DNA from 2 places in the Dongia sp. agr-C8 genome. Region 2 is predicted to be linked to the other one. Evidence: predicted binding sites of a transcription regulator. Region 2 holds the regulator's gene; the other holds the start of a gene.
What was found. The regulator HrcA, encoded in region 2, represses chaperone genes, less so after heat shock. The targets are predictions, from matches to a motif close to GTTAGCACTCNCCNNNGGNGAGTGCTAAC.
Positions count from the first base shown of each region.

Region 1: groES (co-chaperone GroES) is a predicted target of HrcA. The motif match lies at 3,075-3,103, and genes of this name have one in related genera.

Region 1 covers NZ_BAAGHZ010000003.1:927,047-935,674, reverse strand. The annotation lists gene yczE (membrane protein YczE) at 1-206, shown strand, start outside; gene ACYQ4T_RS18665 (endonuclease domain-containing protein) at 289-702, opposite strand; gene ACYQ4T_RS18660 (demethoxyubiquinone hydroxylase family protein) at 777-1,340, opposite strand; gene ACYQ4T_RS18655 (disulfide bond formation protein B) at 1,337-1,864, opposite strand; gene ACYQ4T_RS18650 (YqaA family protein) at 1,872-2,453, opposite strand; gene ACYQ4T_RS18645 (usg protein) at 2,531-2,803, opposite strand; gene groES (co-chaperone GroES) at 3,185-3,502, shown strand; gene groL (chaperonin GroEL) at 3,557-5,203, shown strand; gene ACYQ4T_RS18630 (tetratricopeptide repeat protein) at 5,378-6,118, shown strand; gene ACYQ4T_RS18625 (TAXI family TRAP transporter solute-binding subunit) at 6,349-7,305, shown strand; gene ACYQ4T_RS18620 (TRAP transporter permease) at 7,302-8,628, shown strand, end outside.
Region 2 covers NZ_BAAGHZ010000003.1:565,366-573,993, reverse strand. The annotation lists gene ACYQ4T_RS16890 (SDR family NAD(P)-dependent oxidoreductase) at 1-758, shown strand, start outside; gene rdgB (RdgB/HAM1 family non-canonical purine NTP pyrophosphatase) at 778-1,371, opposite strand; gene rph (ribonuclease PH) at 1,372-2,103, opposite strand; gene ACYQ4T_RS16875 (SAM-dependent methyltransferase) at 2,234-2,887, opposite strand; gene ACYQ4T_RS16870 (MFS transporter) at 3,013-4,152, opposite strand; gene ACYQ4T_RS16865 (type 1 glutamine amidotransferase) at 4,217-4,939, opposite strand; gene hrcA (heat-inducible transcriptional repressor HrcA) at 5,071-6,141, shown strand; gene grpE (nucleotide exchange factor GrpE) at 6,234-6,830, shown strand; gene ACYQ4T_RS16850 (hypothetical protein) at 6,960-7,412, opposite strand; gene ACYQ4T_RS16845 (putative bifunctional diguanylate cyclase/phosphodiesterase) at 7,772-8,628, shown strand, end outside.

The DNA of each region.
Region 1 (8,628 bases), 360 kb from region 2:
CGCGCGACGGGCTGATGCTGGGGCTGCACCAGAAGCTCGGCCTCTCGATCCGCGTCGCGCGCACCATCATCGAGGTCTCGGTGCTGGGGATCGGCTGGTGGCTCGGCGGTTCGGTCGGCTTGGGCACGCTGGCTTTCGCGTTCCTGATCGGCCCGCTGGTGCACTGGATGCTGGATCTGGAGAAGAAGCTCGGGCTGGTGGGGTGAGGGTGTCTCGTACCCCCACCCTAACCCGCCCCCGATTCGGGGGCGGGGACCGCAGCGAGACGTTGCGAGAGCTGTGACTCTCCTACCCCCTCCCCCGAATCGGGGGAGGGTTGGGGTGGGGGTGCGAAACATCGCGTAGGCGCGGGAGTTCCAACACGCGCACGATCTCCTGCAACACACCCTCAATGTTCTGGAGCACTTCGTTGTTCCAGAAGCGGATGACGCGATACCCCTGAGCGTTCAGCCACTTTGTTCGGGCTTCATCCTGCGCCGCCCGCGCATCGTGCTGGCCCCCATCGACTTCAATGACCAACCGCGCTTTCAAACAACAGAAGTCGACGACATAGTCGCCGATCTCTACTTGTTTGCGAAATTGGCGACTGTCCAGCTGACGGCCGCGAAGATGGCGCCAGAGCTTCTTCTCAGCATCGGTCATCTCCGCGCGGAGGCGGATCGCGCGGCTGAGCGTTTTGTACTGGGTGCGGACTGTGTGCATAGGCGCAAGCCCCGCTGAAGCGGTGTCACGTACCCCCACCCCGGCCCTCCCCCGATTCGGGGGCGGGGGATCCTTTAGACCCGTTCCGCGAGCCAGATGGCGAGCCTGGAGCCGGCCTTGATCGCCTGGGTCAGGACCGGATAGGCCGTGGCCTGCTCGGCGCCGTGCGCCAAGCCGGTGTCGCGGTGCTGCACTTCCTCGGCGCGGAATTTCTCGATCGTCGCTTGAAGCGGCTTCTCGTCGGCGCCGAGCTTCTCCGCCTGCTCGCGGTAGTGTTCGTCGATCACCTCTTCGACCGCGACGGTGCAGGCCATCGCCGCCTTCGGGCCCATCAGCGCGGTCGCCGCGCCCAGCGCGAAGCCGGCGACGTGCCAGAGCGGCGTGAGCGCCGAGGGACGCGCGCGGCGCTCGACCATCAGGCGCTCGAATTCCTTCAGGTGCTGGAGCTCCTGCTCATACATGTGGCGCACCACCGCGGCCTCGGGCTTGCCCTTCAGCATCGCGAGCTGGCCTTCGTAGATCCGCTTGGCGCCATATTCGCCGGCGTGATCGACGCGGATGATGCGGTCTATCAGCTGCGCCTTTGTGGGATCGCCGGGCAGGCGGTCTTCCGCGGTGCGCTTCTCGGCAGCGCTCATCGATGCGCGCGCCGGGTGGCGCCCCAGAAGGTGAACCAGGCGAGCAAGGCCGCATAGATCGCGTCATAGCCGGCCATGGAGATGCCGAGGAAGACGAAAGCGGGCTCGTCGCAGCGGGTGACCGGCGCGTTCATGATGGCGTTTGTCAGATCTTCGGTGCTCATGCCGGCGGTGCTTTCGCCGACGCAGGCCGAGCTCCCTTGCCACCAGCCCTGCTCGACGCCGACATGGAAGATCGAGATGCCGACCACGCCCAAGAGCGCCAGGCCAACCAGGGTAAGCCAGAACTTCCGCGCCTTGGGCTTGCGGCTGAAGAAGATCGCCACGATGCCGAGCGCGATCGTGGCCCAGTAGGCGTAGCGCGCCAGATAGCAGAGCTCGCAAGGCGCAAGGCCGGCGCCGTATTGCGCCAGCCAGGCGACGCAGAGGGCGGCGAAGGCCATGAGGGTCACGATCCACGGCACATCGCGGGGATCGATGCCGGCGGCGCGGCGGTGCTGAAACTGCGAATAGGTGCGGGCCAAATTTTCCTCAGCCGAGATATTTGAGAGCCACGAAACCGCCCACCACCAGGATGATGAAAGCGGTGGTGACCAGGGTCAGGCGGCGTTCGATGAAGTCCCGGATCGGTTCCCCGAAAAAATAGAGCAAACCCGCCACCAGGAAAAAGCGGAATCCGCGGGTGACGATCGAGGCCAGGATGAAGGGGGTGAGCGCGAAACCGGCCACCCCGCTGGCGATGGTGACCAGCTTATAGGGAATGGGGGTCAGGCCTTTGATCAGGATGATCCAGAGGCCGTATTCGTTGAAATCGTCGATGAAGCCCTGCATCGACGGCTCGAGATGGTAGAAGGCGATGATCGGCTTGCCGATGCCTTCATAGAGCGCGTGGCCGATCCAGTAGCCAAGCAGGGCGCCCAGGACCGAGGCGATGGTGCAGACCAGGGCGTAGAACCAGGCCTTGCGCCGGTCGGCCAGCACCATGGGGATCAGCATGGCGTCCGGCGGAATCGGGAAGAAGGAGCTTTCCGTGAAGCTGACCGCGAACAGCGCCCAGGCGGCGCGCGGGTGGTGGGCGAGCCGCATCACCCAATCGTAAACTCGACGCAGCACGCTTTTCCGACTCCGGCCGCCCGTGATGGGCCGAAGCTTTAACAGGCCGGGTCCGGCCTGTCATGCGTCCCGGGAAGTCAGTGCACGGTCAGCAGCGCCTGCGCATTGCGCCATTGCGGCGGCGTGATCAGCTCGGCGGAGGCCACCTGGACCGAGTGCAGCTTGCCGTCGAGATTGGCGCTCCAGAAATCCAGGAAGCGGCGCAGGCTCGGGAATTTCGGGGCGAGGTCGTAGTCCTGCCAGACGAAGGTCTGTAGGAGGCCGGGATGATCCGGCATGTGGTAAAGGATCTGGGCGGTGGTCAGGCGGTAGTCGTTGAGCTGCAAGGCCAGTCCGGAACGCGCGATCAAGGCAACCTCCAGTCTGTTGTGACCGGGTCCCCAAGGCGCCTGCTCGTCCGTTCGGGATCGAAGCCAGCGACTCAGACCCGTATTTAACCATAGCAGGAAGCATGGTCTTCGTTCCTTAACAAATGTTTGAAGAGTGCTTATTTTTCAGCAACTTAGCACTCTCTGTCGTGGATTGCTGCTAAGCAGCATGAGCGCGCCGCTCAGATTTCACAAATTTGCCAGCGTTTCCGAACTCTTAGCCCTTGACGCCTCGGGGGTATCGGCCTACATCGCTGGCACTCGTCGGATGAGAGTGCTAACAGCCCGCTGGGATCAGAAGGCTGCCACCCCCTCTCCGGCGGAAACCAGGGACGCCACTTTCAATCCATACGGAGGATCTCCATGAAGTTCCGCCCGCTTCACGACCGCGTTCTCGTGCGCCGCATCGAAGGCGTTGAGAAGACCGCGGGGGGCATCATCATTCCCGACACCGCCAAGGAAAAGCCGCAAGAGGGCGAAGTCATCGCCGCCGGCGCGGGCACCAAGAGCGAAGACGGCAAGCTGACGCCGCTGGACGTCAAGGCCGGCGACCGCATCCTGTTCGGCAAGTGGTCGGGCACCGAGGTGAAGATCGACGGTGAAGACCTGCTGATCATGAAGGAATCGGACATCCTCGGCATCATCGAGGGTGCGGCTTCCAAGAAGAAGGCCGCCGAGTAACGACGCCGTCGTTACCCAAGCGCCGCTTCAACGCAACAATAAGGATAGAGAACAATGGCTGCTAAAGACGTTCGCTTTTCCGGCGACGCCCGCGAGCGCATGCTCCGCGGCGTCGACATCCTCGCCAACGCGGTGAAGGTGACCCTGGGTCCCAAGGGCCGCAATGTCGTCATCGACAAGTCGTTCGGCGCGCCGCGCATCACCAAGGACGGCGTCACCGTCGCCAAGGAGATCGAGCTCGCCGACAAGTTCGAGAACATGGGCGCGCAGATGCTGCGCGAGGTCGCTTCCAAGACCAACGACCTCGCCGGTGACGGCACCACCACCGCGACCGTGCTCGCGCAGGCGATCGTTCGCGAAGGCGCCAAGGCCGTCGCGGCGGGCTTGAACCCGATGGACCTGAAGCGCGGCATCGACGCGGCGGTTGACGCCGTGGTCGAGGACGTGAAGAAGCGCTCCAAGAAGGTCTCGACCTCCGAGGAAATCGCCCAGGTTGGCACCATCTCCGCCAACGGCGAAAAAGAGATCGGCGACATGATCGCCAAGGCGATGCAGAAGGTCGGCAACGAGGGTGTCATCACCGTCGAAGAGGCGAAGGGCCTCGAGACCGAGCTCGAAGTCGTCGAAGGCATGCAGTTCGACCGTGGCTATCTCTCGCCGTACTTCATCACCAACGCCGAGAAGATGATCACCGAGCTGGAGAACCCGTACATCCTGCTGCACGAGAAGAAGCTCTCGTCGCTGCAGGCGATGCTGCCGGTGCTCGAGGCGGTGGTGCAGTCGGGCCGTCCGCTCCTCATCATCTCCGAGGACGTGGAAGGCGAAGCGCTGGCGACCCTGGTGGTCAACAAGCTGCGCGGCGGCCTGAAGGTCGCGGCCGTGAAGGCGCCGGGCTTCGGCGATCGCCGGAAGGCGATGCTGGAAGACATCGCGATCCTGACCGGCGGCCAGGTCATCTCTGAAGACCTGGGCATCAAGCTGGAGAGCGTCACGCTCGACATGCTGGGCAAGGCGAAGAAGGTGGTGATCGAGAAGGAGAACACCACGATCGTCGACGGCTCCGGCAAGAAGAAGGAGATCGAGGGCCGCTGCAACCAGATTCGCGCCCAGATCGAAGAGACCACCAGCGAGTACGACAAGGAAAAGCTGGCCGAGCGTCTGGCCAAGCTGGCCGGCGGCGTCGCGGTGATCCGCGTCGGCGGCGGCTCGGAGGTCGAGGTGAAGGAGCGCAAGGATCGCGTCGATGACGCGATGCACGCGACCCGCGCCGCGGTCGAGGAAGGCATCGTCGCCGGCGGCGGCGTGGCCCTGCTCTACTCGGTGAAGGCGCTCGACAAGGTGAAGTACGACAACAACGACCAGAAGGTCGGTGTCGACATCATCCGCCGCGCGATCCTCGCCCCGGTGAAGCTCATTGCCGAGAACGCCGGCGTCGATGGCGCCGTGGTCTCGGGCAAGCTCCTCGAGTCCAAGTCCACCAACTGGGGCTACGACGCCCAGTCCGGTGAGTATGTGGACATGGTGAAGGCCGGCATCATCGACCCGACCAAGGTCGTGCGCTGCGCCCTGCAGGATGCGGCCTCGGTCGCGGCCCTGCTGATCACCACCGAGGCGATGATCGCCGAGCGTCCGGAGAAGAAGGCGGCCCCGATGGGCGGCCCGGGCGGCGGCATGGGCGGCATGGGCGACATGGACTTCTAAGTCCAAGCGCACAGCTCATTCGTCACAGCGAAGGGCTCGCATCCGGAAGGATGCGGGCCCTTCTGCTTTGGCAGGGGGTCTTCTCACACTGCCGCCGCGATGGTATAGGAACGCCCAACACTGAACCGCCGGTTGCGGTTTCATGACACGCGCGTACGGCCCTCGGGGAAGACCATGCCGATTGTTGGCATCGCCGTTCTGGCACTCGATATCTTCACCATCATCCATGTTCTGCGGCACAGTCGGCCGTTATGGTGGATCCTCTGCATCCTGCTGTTCCCGCTGCTGGGGTCGGTGTTCTACTTCCTCTACGAGATCGTGCCGGGGAGCCGCGAGCAGCGCCGCGTTATGAAGTTCGGCAGCGACATCGCCAAGGCGATCGCCCCCGACAAGGAGCTGCAGCGCCGCGCCGCCGAGATGGAAGTCTGCGGCAGCATCGCCAACCGCGTGAGCTTCGCCGCCGAATGCACCGAGCGCGGCATGTTCGACGAGGCGATCCGGATCTATCGCGGCGCCCGTGAAGGCCAGTACCAGAACGCGCCGGACCTGCTGCTCGGCCTCGCCCGCGCCTACTATTTCAACAACCAGCCGAACGAGGCGCGGGCGACGCTCGGCGAGCTCCGGAGCCACCATCCGGACTACTATCGCCAGGAGGTCGCGATCCTGAGCGCGCGCGCCGCCGATGCCGGCGGCGACCGGGTCGCGGCCCTGGCCGAGCTCGAAGGCCTGCTCAGCCATTCGGTCGGGCTCGAGGCGCGCTATCGCTATGCGGAGATTCTCTGGCGCGACGGACAGCAAAGCCGCGCCAAGACCGAGCTCGAACGCGTCCTCGACCACGCCAAGCGCTTCAACGTCAACGACGACGAGCGCGAATGGGCCAAGCTCTCGCGCCGGGCGCTCGCGGCGATCGGCTGATCCATCTGCTTCGCCAGGCGGTTCGCGACCGACCGGCAAAGCTCCGATCTAGACTAAAGTCGCAACCCGAAAATGCTCCCTTGAGCCAAATCAAGGGATGCCACGCCGGAGGATCTCGGCAATAATTCCGTTCCGGCGGCCGTTCCGGGCATCAGCGCCATCACGCCGGTCTCTTCGCGACCGCCGATCCAAAGAAAACCCAGCAGGGAAAACGCATCAGGGAGGACAGGATGACCGTCATCACCCGCCGTGGATTTGTCGCCGGCACGGCCGGCCTCGCGCTCGTCGCCAGAGCGCCGTCGGTCTTCGCCAGCCAGTTCGTCAACATCCTGACCGGCGGGACCAGCGGGGTCTACTATCCACTGGGCGCCGCCCTGGCCAAGATCTATGGCGACAAGATTCCCGAGGCCCGGACCCAAGTCCAGGCGACCAAGGCCTCGGTGGAGAATCTCAACCTGCTCCAGGCCGGCAAGGGCGAGATCGCGTTCGCCCTGGGCGATTCAGTGAAGTTCGCCTGGGACGGCAATGCGGATGCGGGATTCAAGGGCAAGCTCGACAAGCTGCGCGGGCTCGCCGCCATCTATCCGAACTACATCCAGATCGTCGCGTCCAGGGAGTCCGGCATCAAGACGCTGGCCGACCTGAAGGGCAAGGGCCTCTCGGTCGGCGCACCGAAATCCGGCACCGAGCTCAACGCCCGTGCGATCCTGGGTGCTGCCGGCTTGACCTACGACGATCTCGGCAAGACCGAGTACCTGCCGTTCGGCGAGTCGGTCGAGTTGATGAAGAACCGCCAGCTCGACGCGACGCTGCAATCCGCGGGGCTCGGCGTCGCGTCGATCCGCGATCTTGCAACCTCGGTGCCGATCCAGATGGTCGCGGTGCCGGCCGACATCATCGCCAAACTCGGCGCCCCCTATGTCGCCAAGACGATCCCCGCCGGAACCTATGACGGCCAGGCGGAAGACGTGCCGACCGCGGCGGTGATCAACTTCCTGGTGACGCATGACGGCGTCTCCGAGGACCTGGCCTATCAGATGACCAAGCAGCTGTTCGAGAACCTGCCGGACCTGGTCGCCGCGCACAAGGCGGCCGCCGACATCAAGCTCGAGACCGCGGCCAAAGACATGCCGGTCCCGCTGCATCCCGGCGCCGAGAAGTACTACAAGGAGAAGGGCGTGATGTGACGGCGGTGGCGGCGGCACCGGCGCACCCGACGGCAGCATCGCCCGAAGGGCCCGCCGGTCCGCTGGCGGCGGAATTCGGCAAGACATTCGAAGGCCGGCTGCTGTTCTGGATCGCGGTCGCCTTCTCTCTCTATCAGCTTGCCACCGCCGCGCATGTCCTCAACCTGCCGAGCCAGGTGGTGCGCGCGCTCCATGTCGGGTTCCTGATGCTGCTCGGTCTGCCCTTCGTGGCCGCCATGGCCGGAAGATCGGTCCGGGCGGCTTCCTGGGGGCTCGGGCTGCTCGGCTTCGCCGTCGGCCTCTACCAGTGGATCTTCTACGAAGACCTGGTGGTTCGCGCGGGCGATCCGACTGTGCCCGACATGTGGGCCGGAATCGCCGCGCTGGCGGTGCTGTTCGTCGCCGCCTGGCGGATCATGGGGCCGTCGCTGCCGATCATCAGCGGGCTCTTCCTCGCCTATGCGCTCTGGGGCGAGCACCTGCCGGCGCCGCTCGATCACCGGCCCTACGACTTTTCGCAGATCGTCGACCAGATGGCCTACGGGACCGAAGGCATCTACGGCATCCCGACCTACGTGTCGTCGAGCTACATCTTCCTGTTCATCCTGTTCGGCGTCTTCCTGGAACGGACCGGGATGATCCAGCTGTTCACCGACGTCTCGCTCGGCATGGTGGGCCATGCCAAGGGCGGCGCCGCCAAGGTGGCGGTGATCGCTTCCGGGCTGATGGGCACGATCTCGGGCTCGGGCGTCGCCAATGTCGTGACCACCGGCCAGTTCACCATCCCGCTGATGAAGCGCTTCGGCTACCGCCCCGCCTTCGCCGGCGGCGTCGAGGCGACCGCGTCGATGGGCGGCCAGATCATGCCGCCGGTGATGGGCGCCGTCGCCTTCATCATGGCCGAGACGATCGGCGTGCCCTATGCCGAGATCGCCAAGGCCGCAGTGATCCCGGCGCTGCTCTATTTCGGTTCCGCCTTTTGGATGGTGCATCTCGAGGCGGGACGCAGCGGCCTGCTCGGGCTGCCCAGGGACCAGTGTCCTTCCGCCACCGCCGCGCTGCGCAAGGGCTGGTACCTCATCCTGCCGCTCGCCGCCCTGGTTTATCTGCTGTTCGATGGCTACACGCCGCTCTATTCCGGCACCATCGGCCTCGCGCTGACCGCGGTTCTGCTGCTCGGCGGCGCAATCGCCCGGCCGCTGCCCCGGATGGCCTGGCGCGTGCTGTTCTGGATCGTGCTCGGCCTGGCGGCGGCGAGCTTCCTGAGATACGGCGTCTGGATCATCGGCGCCGTGCTGGCGATGCTGATCGCCTTGAACGTCG
Region 2 (8,628 bases):
GCGGCGGGGTCGAGCTGATCGAACTCGACCTCGCCGCGCTCGCCAGCGTGCGCGCCTGCGCGGACCGATTGGTGGCGGTAGGCAAGCCACTCGACCTCGTCATCAACAATGCCGGGGTGATGGCCTGCCCGCTGATGCGCACCGCCGACGGATTCGAGATGCAGTTCGGCACCAACCATCTCGGCCATTTCGTCTTCACCAACCGCATCGCGCCGCTGCTGCGCCCAGGCTCGCGCGTGGTGGCGCTGGCCTCGATGGGACATCGCTATGCCGATGTCGATCTCGACGATCCAAACTTCGAGCGCACCCCCTACGACCCCTGGCAGGCCTATGGCCGCTCCAAGACCGCGAACATCCTGTTCGCGCTCGCCTTCGACAAGCGGCACCGCGAGCGCGGCGTGCGCGCGACCGCGGTGCATCCCGGCGGCATCAAGACCGAGCTCGGCAGGCACTTGAGCGACGACGATTTCGACAGCCTGCTCGCGCGGCTGAACGCCGATCTCGCCGCCAAGGGCAAGCCGCCGTTCTGGCTGAAGACCATCCCGCAGGGCGCCGCGACCTCGGTCTGGGCCGGCGTCGTCGCGCCGGCCGAAGCGGTCGGCGGGCGTTATTGCGAGAACTGCCAGGTGACCACGCGGGTCACCGACGGCGACATCGACATGGTGGACGGCGGCGTGCGGCCCTACGCGGTCGATCCCGCCCGCGCCGAAGCGCTCTGGGCGAAGAGCGAGGCACTGGTCGGCGAGAGCTTCATGTAGAGCGAGACAGCCGCCGCGCCTAGCGGAAGCAGCCGTCCACCAGCATGCGGAAGGCGACGGCGCGGTGGCTCATCTCGTGTTTCTGCGCCGGGTCCATCTCGCCGAAGGTGATGTCGTAGCCGGTCGGGATGAAGATCGGATCGTAGCCGAAGCCGCGGTCTCCGCGCGGCGCATCGGCGAGCGTGCCGAAGACCTTGCCTTCGAAGACTTCGCAATGGTCGTCGGGCCAGGCGAGCGCGAGGGCGGCGACGAAATGCGCGCCGCGCGGCTTGGCCTGGATCCCCTTCAGCACGCGGTCCATGGCATGGCCGAAATCCTTGTTGGGCCCGGCCCAGCGCGCGGAGAAGATGCCGGGCGCGCCGTCGAGACTATCGACGCAGAGACCGGAATCGTCGGCGAGTGCCGGCAGCTTCGAAGCCCGGGTGGCGGCCAGCGCCTTCAGCTTGGCGTTGCCGATGAAGCTGTCTTCGGTCTCTTCCGGCTCGGGCAGACCGAGTGCCCCGGCGGAGATCACCTCGATCGCGAAGGGCTGCAGCAGCTCGGCGATTTCCTTCGCCTTGCCTGGGTTGTGGCTGGCGAGAACCAGCTTCCGTTCGGTGAAGCGGCGCGGCATCTATAGTCCGAGCACCTGCTTTTGCAGCGCATTGAGCTCGTTTACGCCTTTGCGGGCGAGCTTCAGCAGCTCCAGGAACTGTGCCTCGGAGAAGGCGTGCTTCTCGGCGGTGCCCTGGACCTCGACGATGCCGCCGGAGCCGGTCAGCACGAAATTGGCGTCGGCCTCGGCGCTGGAATCCTCCTCGTATTCGAGGTCGAGGACGCATTGGCCGTTGTGGATGCCGCAGGAGACCGCCGCGACCTGATCGACCAGCGGGATGGTCTTGATGGCACCCATCTCCTTCATGAAGGCGAAGCAGCGGTGCAGCGCGACGTAGGCGCCGGTGATCGCCGCGGTCCGCGTCCCGCCATCCGCCTGGATCACGTCGCAGTCGAGGCGGATCTGGCGCTCGCCGAAGCCGGTCATGTCGGTGACGGCGCGCAAGGATCGGCCGATCAGGCGCTGGATCTCCTGGGTGCGGCCGGACTGCTTGCCCTTGGCGGCCTCGCGGTCGGTGCGGCTGTGGGTCGAGCGTGGCAGCATGCCGTATTCGGCGGTGACCCAGCCCTTGCCGCTGCCCTTCAGGAAGCTCGGCGCCTTCTCCTCGAGCGTCGCCGTGCAGAGCACATGGGTGTTGCCGAACTTGGCGAGGCAGGAGCCCTCGGCATAGCGGTTGACATCGACCACCAGCTCGACGGCGCGCAATTGGTCGGTCGATCTGCCGGACGGCCGGGCAGCAACAGAAGCCATGAAAAGATCCCTGGAAGGAAAGGCTGGAGACGGCGCGGAAACTACACGGCGCGGGCCGGCCGTGCAAACGTGGCGAGAGCTTTCAGTCGCACCCCCACCCAACCTCCCCCGAAGACGGGGGAGGGGTAACTCATGCGGAGCGGCGGAGGATGGCGCCCCAGCGGTCCTGGGCGATGGTGAAGCCGGCGGGAAGCTGCGCGCGCATGGCTTCGACGGTATGGCGGCGGCCGACCATGCTGCCATCCGGCTGGGGCACCGGGGTGTTGTCGAGGATCGCGAAGGTCTTCGGCGCCATCACGCTGCAGACATTGGCGAGGTAGCGCGGCAGCGCGGATTCCGCGACATGGGGCAGGACCTTGCGCGAGAACAGGAAGTCAGGCTGAAGGCCGGCGATCTCGCGCAGGACCGGCTCGGAGATGACGCCGAGCCGCACCTCTTTCTCGGCGATGAGGTCGGCGAGGCGCGCGCGGCCGAACTCATAGAACTGGTCGCTGAGGTCGATGCCGTAGAAGCGGTTCCGGTCGAGATAGCGGATGATCGGCTCGGCGGCCCAGAGCGAGCCGCAGCCATATTCGATGCAGAGATGCCCGGGCTGCAGGCCGTATTCGATCATGCGCTGGGCCCAGCGCTCGGCCTTGGCGCGGGTATAGGCCTCGTCGCGGATCTTGGCGCCGAGCGTGCTGTGCTCAGCGCCGGCGGCGAGCTTCTTCTCCATGAAGCGGAGATAGCGTTCTTCCGCCGGCTTGCGGAACAGCGCCTTGAAGCGCTTGAAGGCTTTCTGCACGGGGGACGGCTCGGGACGCGCCAAAGTGGAGTTCTTCAAAATCAGCAAACGCCAGGGTTCAGGTCGGGCACGCTCATACGATATTCCCGGCGGAACGGCAACGTGTCAGACCGCCGCCCGGTGGGTCAGACCGTGCGCACGCGGCCTGCACCCAGCGCGCAGATTGACGCACCCAGGGTAATGAGGGCGAACAGGATCGCGACCGGCGACCAGCCGCCGAAGGCGTCATGCACCAGGCCGACCGCCAGGGGCCCGGCCAGGGCGCCCATCACATAGCCAACGCTCTGGGTCATGCCGGAGAGCCTGGCCGCGGTCTCCGGACTGCCGCCGCGCTGGGCAATCATGGTGAGGGCGATGGCGAAGGCGCCGCCCTGGCCGATGCCGAGCAGCACCGACCAGAACCACATGCTGCCGATCGGCGCGAAGAGATAGCCAAGCAGCCCCGCGAGGCCGAGCGCCATCATCAACAGCGCAGCGAGCCGGAGGTCGCCGCGTCTGCTCGCCATCAGGGGCGCGACTTGCGCGCCCGCACCCTGGACCAGGATGGAGAGGCCCAGCATCAAGCCGCTGGCCGGGACGTCCATGCCGCGGTCCTGCAGGATCTTGGCGCCCCAGCCGAACACGCTGTAGGCCAGCGACGAGGCGAGTCCGAGATAGACCGTGACCTGCCAGGCCAGCGCGCTGGTCCAAAGGTTGCGCGTTTGGGTGACGGCCGCTTGCGGTGCGGAATGGAAATGGGCGCGCAAGGGCGCCCAGGCCGGCAAGGCGAGCAGCGCCAGGAGGCCCCAGACCGCCAGCGCCATCGTCCAGTCGGTGGCGAACAGGATCTCGACCTGCGGCGCCAGCGCCGCCGCACCTGCGGCGCCGACACAGAGCATCATCGTGTAGAAGCCGGTGACGGCGCCGACGCGGGTCGGGAAGTCGCGCTTCACGATGCCGGGCAGCAGCACGTTCATGACGCCGATGGAGATGCCAACGACAATGCCGCTGCCGTAAAGCAGCGCTGCCGAAGGCAGGAGGCGCATCGCGCAGCCGAGGGCGACACCGATCAAGGCCACGAAGATGACACTTTCGGCCCCGAAGCGGCGACCGAGCGCGGGCGCCAGCGGACCGATCAGGCCGAAGCAGAGCACCGGAAGCGTGGTCAGGATGCCGGCCTCGGCCCGGTCGAAGCCGAGCGACTGCACGATCTCCTCGAGCAGCGGGCCGACGCTGGTCACCGCTGGCCGGAGGTTGAGCGCCACCAGGCCGAGGCCGACCAGCATCACCAGCGGACCCAGGGGGCGCCCGGGCCGCCGCAGGGTGGACGGCGTTGGGTTGGAAATGATCTCAGCTCCGCGCTTTGAGCAGGTTCATGAAATTGTCGTAGAGCCGGCGCGAATCCCGAGCGAAAACCGGCATCTTGTTGCTCGCCTCGGCGTCGAGCCGGGCCAGCGCGCCCTCGCCCAGGGTCTCGTCGAGGGCGCAGGCATAAGCCGGGACCTCACCCCATTCGCCGACCGTCTTCGTGGTCAGCTCGGTGTGGTACTGCAGCCCGTAGGCAAGATCACCGATCCGCATCGCCTGGTTGGCGCAGGCCGGAGAGTCGGCGAGGATGACGGCGCCCTCCGGCGCCTCCAGCACGGCGGCGCCATGCCATTGCAAGGCCTGGAACGGCGTTTCGATCCCGGCGAAAAGGGGATCCGCCCGGCCTGCGGCGGTGAGATTGATGTCGAGGATGCCGACTTCGGGCTTCTCCATCTTACCGACCTGGCCGCCGAGCGCAGCACCCAGCAGCTGGTGGCCGAGGCAGAGCCCCATATAGGGCCGGGCCTGGACCTGGACCCATTCGCGGATCGCCGCCTTCTCGGCCCTCAGCCAGGGATGCTCGGTCTCCTCCCAGACGTCCATCGGCCCGCCCATGACCCAGAGCGCGTCGTAATTGTCGAGGCTCGGGATCGGCTCGCCCTCATCGAGTTCGACGGCATCCCAGGCGATGCCGTCCGCGGCGAAAAAGTCGCGGAAGACGCCGGGATGCTCGACCGCGATATGCTGGAAGACCAGAAAACGCATGTGGATACTGTGGGTGATCTCGGGAAGAGCGGCAGTCGAGCATGCCCAAAACGGGGCCGCAACGATAATTCGCGGATATTGACGCACCCCGCCCCCATACCTAGATTCGGCAGGGTCTTTTGAGGCGACTGATGCAGCATACGCCGCGCAATTTTCCGCAGCATCGGCCGGTCTTGAGCGAGCTTTCGAGCCGCTCGCGAGAAATCTTCCGGCTGATCATGGATACCTATTTCGAGACCGGGGAGCCGGTCGGCTCGCGCACGCTTTCGCGCCGGCTCGGCCAGCTCTCGCCGGCGACGATCCGCAATGTGATGGCGGACCTGGAAGAGCTCGGCCTGCTGTTCGCGCCGCATACCTCGGCCGGGCGGCTGCCGACCGATCTCGGCCTGCGGCTGTTCGTCGACGGCCTGATGGAGCTGGGCGGCCTGACCGACGCCGAGCGTGCGGCGATCGAAGGCCAATGCCAGGCGACCGGTCGCAGCATGCCGGAAGTGCTGGAGCAGGCGACCACCATGCTCTCGGGCCTATCCCATGCCGCGGGCATGGTGGTGGCGCCGAAGTCGGAGCGGCCGCTGAAACATATCGAGTTCGTGCACCTGGCCCCGGGCCGTGCGCTGGTCGTGCTGGTGACCGAAGGCGGCATGGTGGAAAACCGGGTGATTGACGTGCCGGTCGGCCTGCCGCCCTCCAGCCTCAGCGAGGCGACCAATTACCTGACCCAGCGCTTGGCCGGCCGAACCATCACCACAGCGCGCGGCGAGATCGTGCAGGATCTGGAGAGCCAGCGCGCCGAGCTCAACGAGCTCACGCGCAAGGTGGTCGAGGCGGGCCTCGCCACCTGGTCGAACGGGGCCGGCGAAGGCGCCTTGATCGTGCGCGGGCAATCGCATCTGCTCGACGGCGTCACCGAGATCGGCGACCTCGAGCGGCTGCGCGGCCTGTTTTCGGCGCTGGAGGCCAAGGAGCAGCTGCTGAAGCTGCTGGAGGCGGCGGATGCCGCGGAGGGCGTGCAGATCTTCATCGGCGCGGAGAATGAGCTGTTCGGCCTCGCCGGCTGTTCGGCGGTCATCTCGCCCTATCGTGACAGCCAGCGGCGGCTGATCGGCGCGGTGGGTGTCATCGGCCCGAGCCGGATCAACTACGCGCGCATCATCCCGATGGTCGACTACACCGCCAAGGTGATCGGCCGGATCCTGGGTTAACAATTCACCGGAGATTGCGGCCGCCCGGTGCAAACAGGGCGCGGCGATTTCCTGCATTGCAATGAACGACGGATTGATGGAGAACCGGTCCCATGATGACCGACGACAAGATGGATAACGGCACGACCGACGAGCAGGCGTCGCAGATCGAAACCGGCGAGAGCCTCGAGGAGGCACTGGCCGCCGCGCGCGCGGAAGCGGCGCAGATGAAAGACCAGGCGCTGCGCGCCATGGCCGAGGCGGAGAACACCCGCAAGCGCGCGCAGCGCGACCGCGAGGACGCGCAGAAGTACGGCATCACCAATTTCGCCCGCGAGATGTTGACCGTCGCCGACAACCTGCGGCGCGCGCTGGAAGCGATCCCGGCCGAGACATTGCAGTCGGACGAGGCGCTGAAGAACCTCTATGACGGCGTCGCCGCCACCGAGCGGCAGCTGGAAGCCGCGCTCGGCAAGCAACAGATCCAGCGCATCTGGCCGGAGGGCGAGCGCTTCGACAGCAACTTCCACCAGGCGATGTTCGAAGTGCCGGACAGCGGCAAGCCCGCCGGCACGGTCGTTCAGGTGCTGCAGGCCGGCTACAAGATCCATGACCGCCTGCTGCGCCCCGCGCTGGTGGGCGTCGCCAAGGGCGGCGCCGCAGCAGCGAACGACGCGGCGCCGGGCGGCAACGTCGATACGACGGCCTAGCTGCGTTTCGGGTGGGCTGCCCACTCATCCCCAACTCGAATCGCTGAGTCAACGACGCGAAACTCGTGGATGCCAAGGCCAGGCCTGGCATGACTGCGTTCCGGGAGATTGGCGGAGACGAATCTCCCGCTAGACGCTGAGATTCACGCTGCTGCCGCTGCGCGAGGCGAAGGTGGCGGCGCCGGTGCGGGTGTAAGCGGCGCTGGCCGCGGCGAAGGGCGGGTTGTGCAGTCCTTGGCCCAGTTGCTCCTGCGCGAAGGCTTGCGCCAGGAAAGCGCTGGAACTTCCCGAAGCTGAATTGCCGGCGGTCGCGTAGCGGATGCGCCCTGACGATGACCGCGCCGTCGCGTCCTCGGTCGAGCCGTCGCCGTTGAGCGAGGTGCGCGGATCCGTGCGCCGCGTGGCGATATCGGTGTTGGCTTCGCCGCCTTCATAGACCCGGAAGCGGAAGCGCTTGCCGCGCGCGGCATCGCCGCCCTGCTGCTGCTCGGCGTTGACGGCGAGTTCCTGCTCGCGCGCCGGCAATCGCTGAATCGGCGGCGTCGGTGGCGGCAGCAAGAGGATCTGGGCGAGATCCGACATTCACGCTCCCATCGATGCCCCGGCGGCATCGGCTGGGACAGATCATCGGAGGATTTGCCTAGAATTTGATGAATGGAGTTAAGAACGCAAGATGCGGAGATCACATTTCTCGCGATTCTGATTCCTTCACCTTTAATTTACCTTAAAGACCCGAAACTCTTCTGGGATAAGGGTCCCGTTCGATTCCGCACATTTAAGATTTGTTTAGGACTCTCCGGCGTAAGCTTCCGCCTTAAACGCTCAAATCAAAATCGGGCAGTTTCGTTGGCGAAAACCGGGGCATGATTACGCTGGGACGACAGGCTCCGGAAACGGAGGCTCTCGCACAACCTCTCGAAGCAGATTGGGTCGCCCGCGCGGTGGAAGCCGCGGGGGACATCGCCTATCGCTGGGATATCTTGAGCGACAGCCTGACCTGGGGCAGCCGCTTGAAGGAGCTGCTCGGCGAGACCAACGACGAGATCCAGTCGGGCCACGGCTTCAACAACCGGATTCATCCCGAGGACCTGCCGATCCGCCTCAAGGCCTTGAGCGACCATTTCGCCGGCCAAGCCGGCTATGACTGCGAGTATCGGCTGCGCAACAACCAGGGCGGCGTCGTCTGGGTGCATGACCGCGCCAATGCGACGCTGGACGGCGAGAAGACCCCGGTCGCGATGTGCGGCACGTTGCGCGTCATCACCCAAAGGAAGCAGACCGAGGCGCGGCTCGAGCGCATCGCCAACTACGACGAGCTGACCGGCCATTTCAACAAGACCCGTTTGCGCGACGAGCTCGACCAGGCGCTGACATTTGCGCGCCGGTTCTATGTGCCGGGTGCTTTCATGGTGATCGGCATCGACAAGCTCGCCATGATCAACAGCGCCTTCGGCTACGAGGTCGGCGACGCGGTTCTGGTCGCGATCGGCCAGCGCCTCGACCGTTATGTCCGTTCGTCCGATGTCGTGGGACGCCTGGGCGGCGACCGCTTCGGCGTCATCCTCTCGCAATGCCGCGAGGAGATGGTGGTCCATGCCATGGATCGCATCATCGACGGCATCCGCGAGGAGCCGGTGGAGATCGACGGTCAGTCGATCCCGGTTTCGGTTTCGATCGGCTGCGTGCTGTTCCCAGGACTGGTGAACACCGCCTATGACGTGATGGCCAAGGCGGAGCTCTCCCTGAACTACGCCAAGCGCAATGGCCGCTCCTGCTTCAACACCTATCGCGTTTCCGA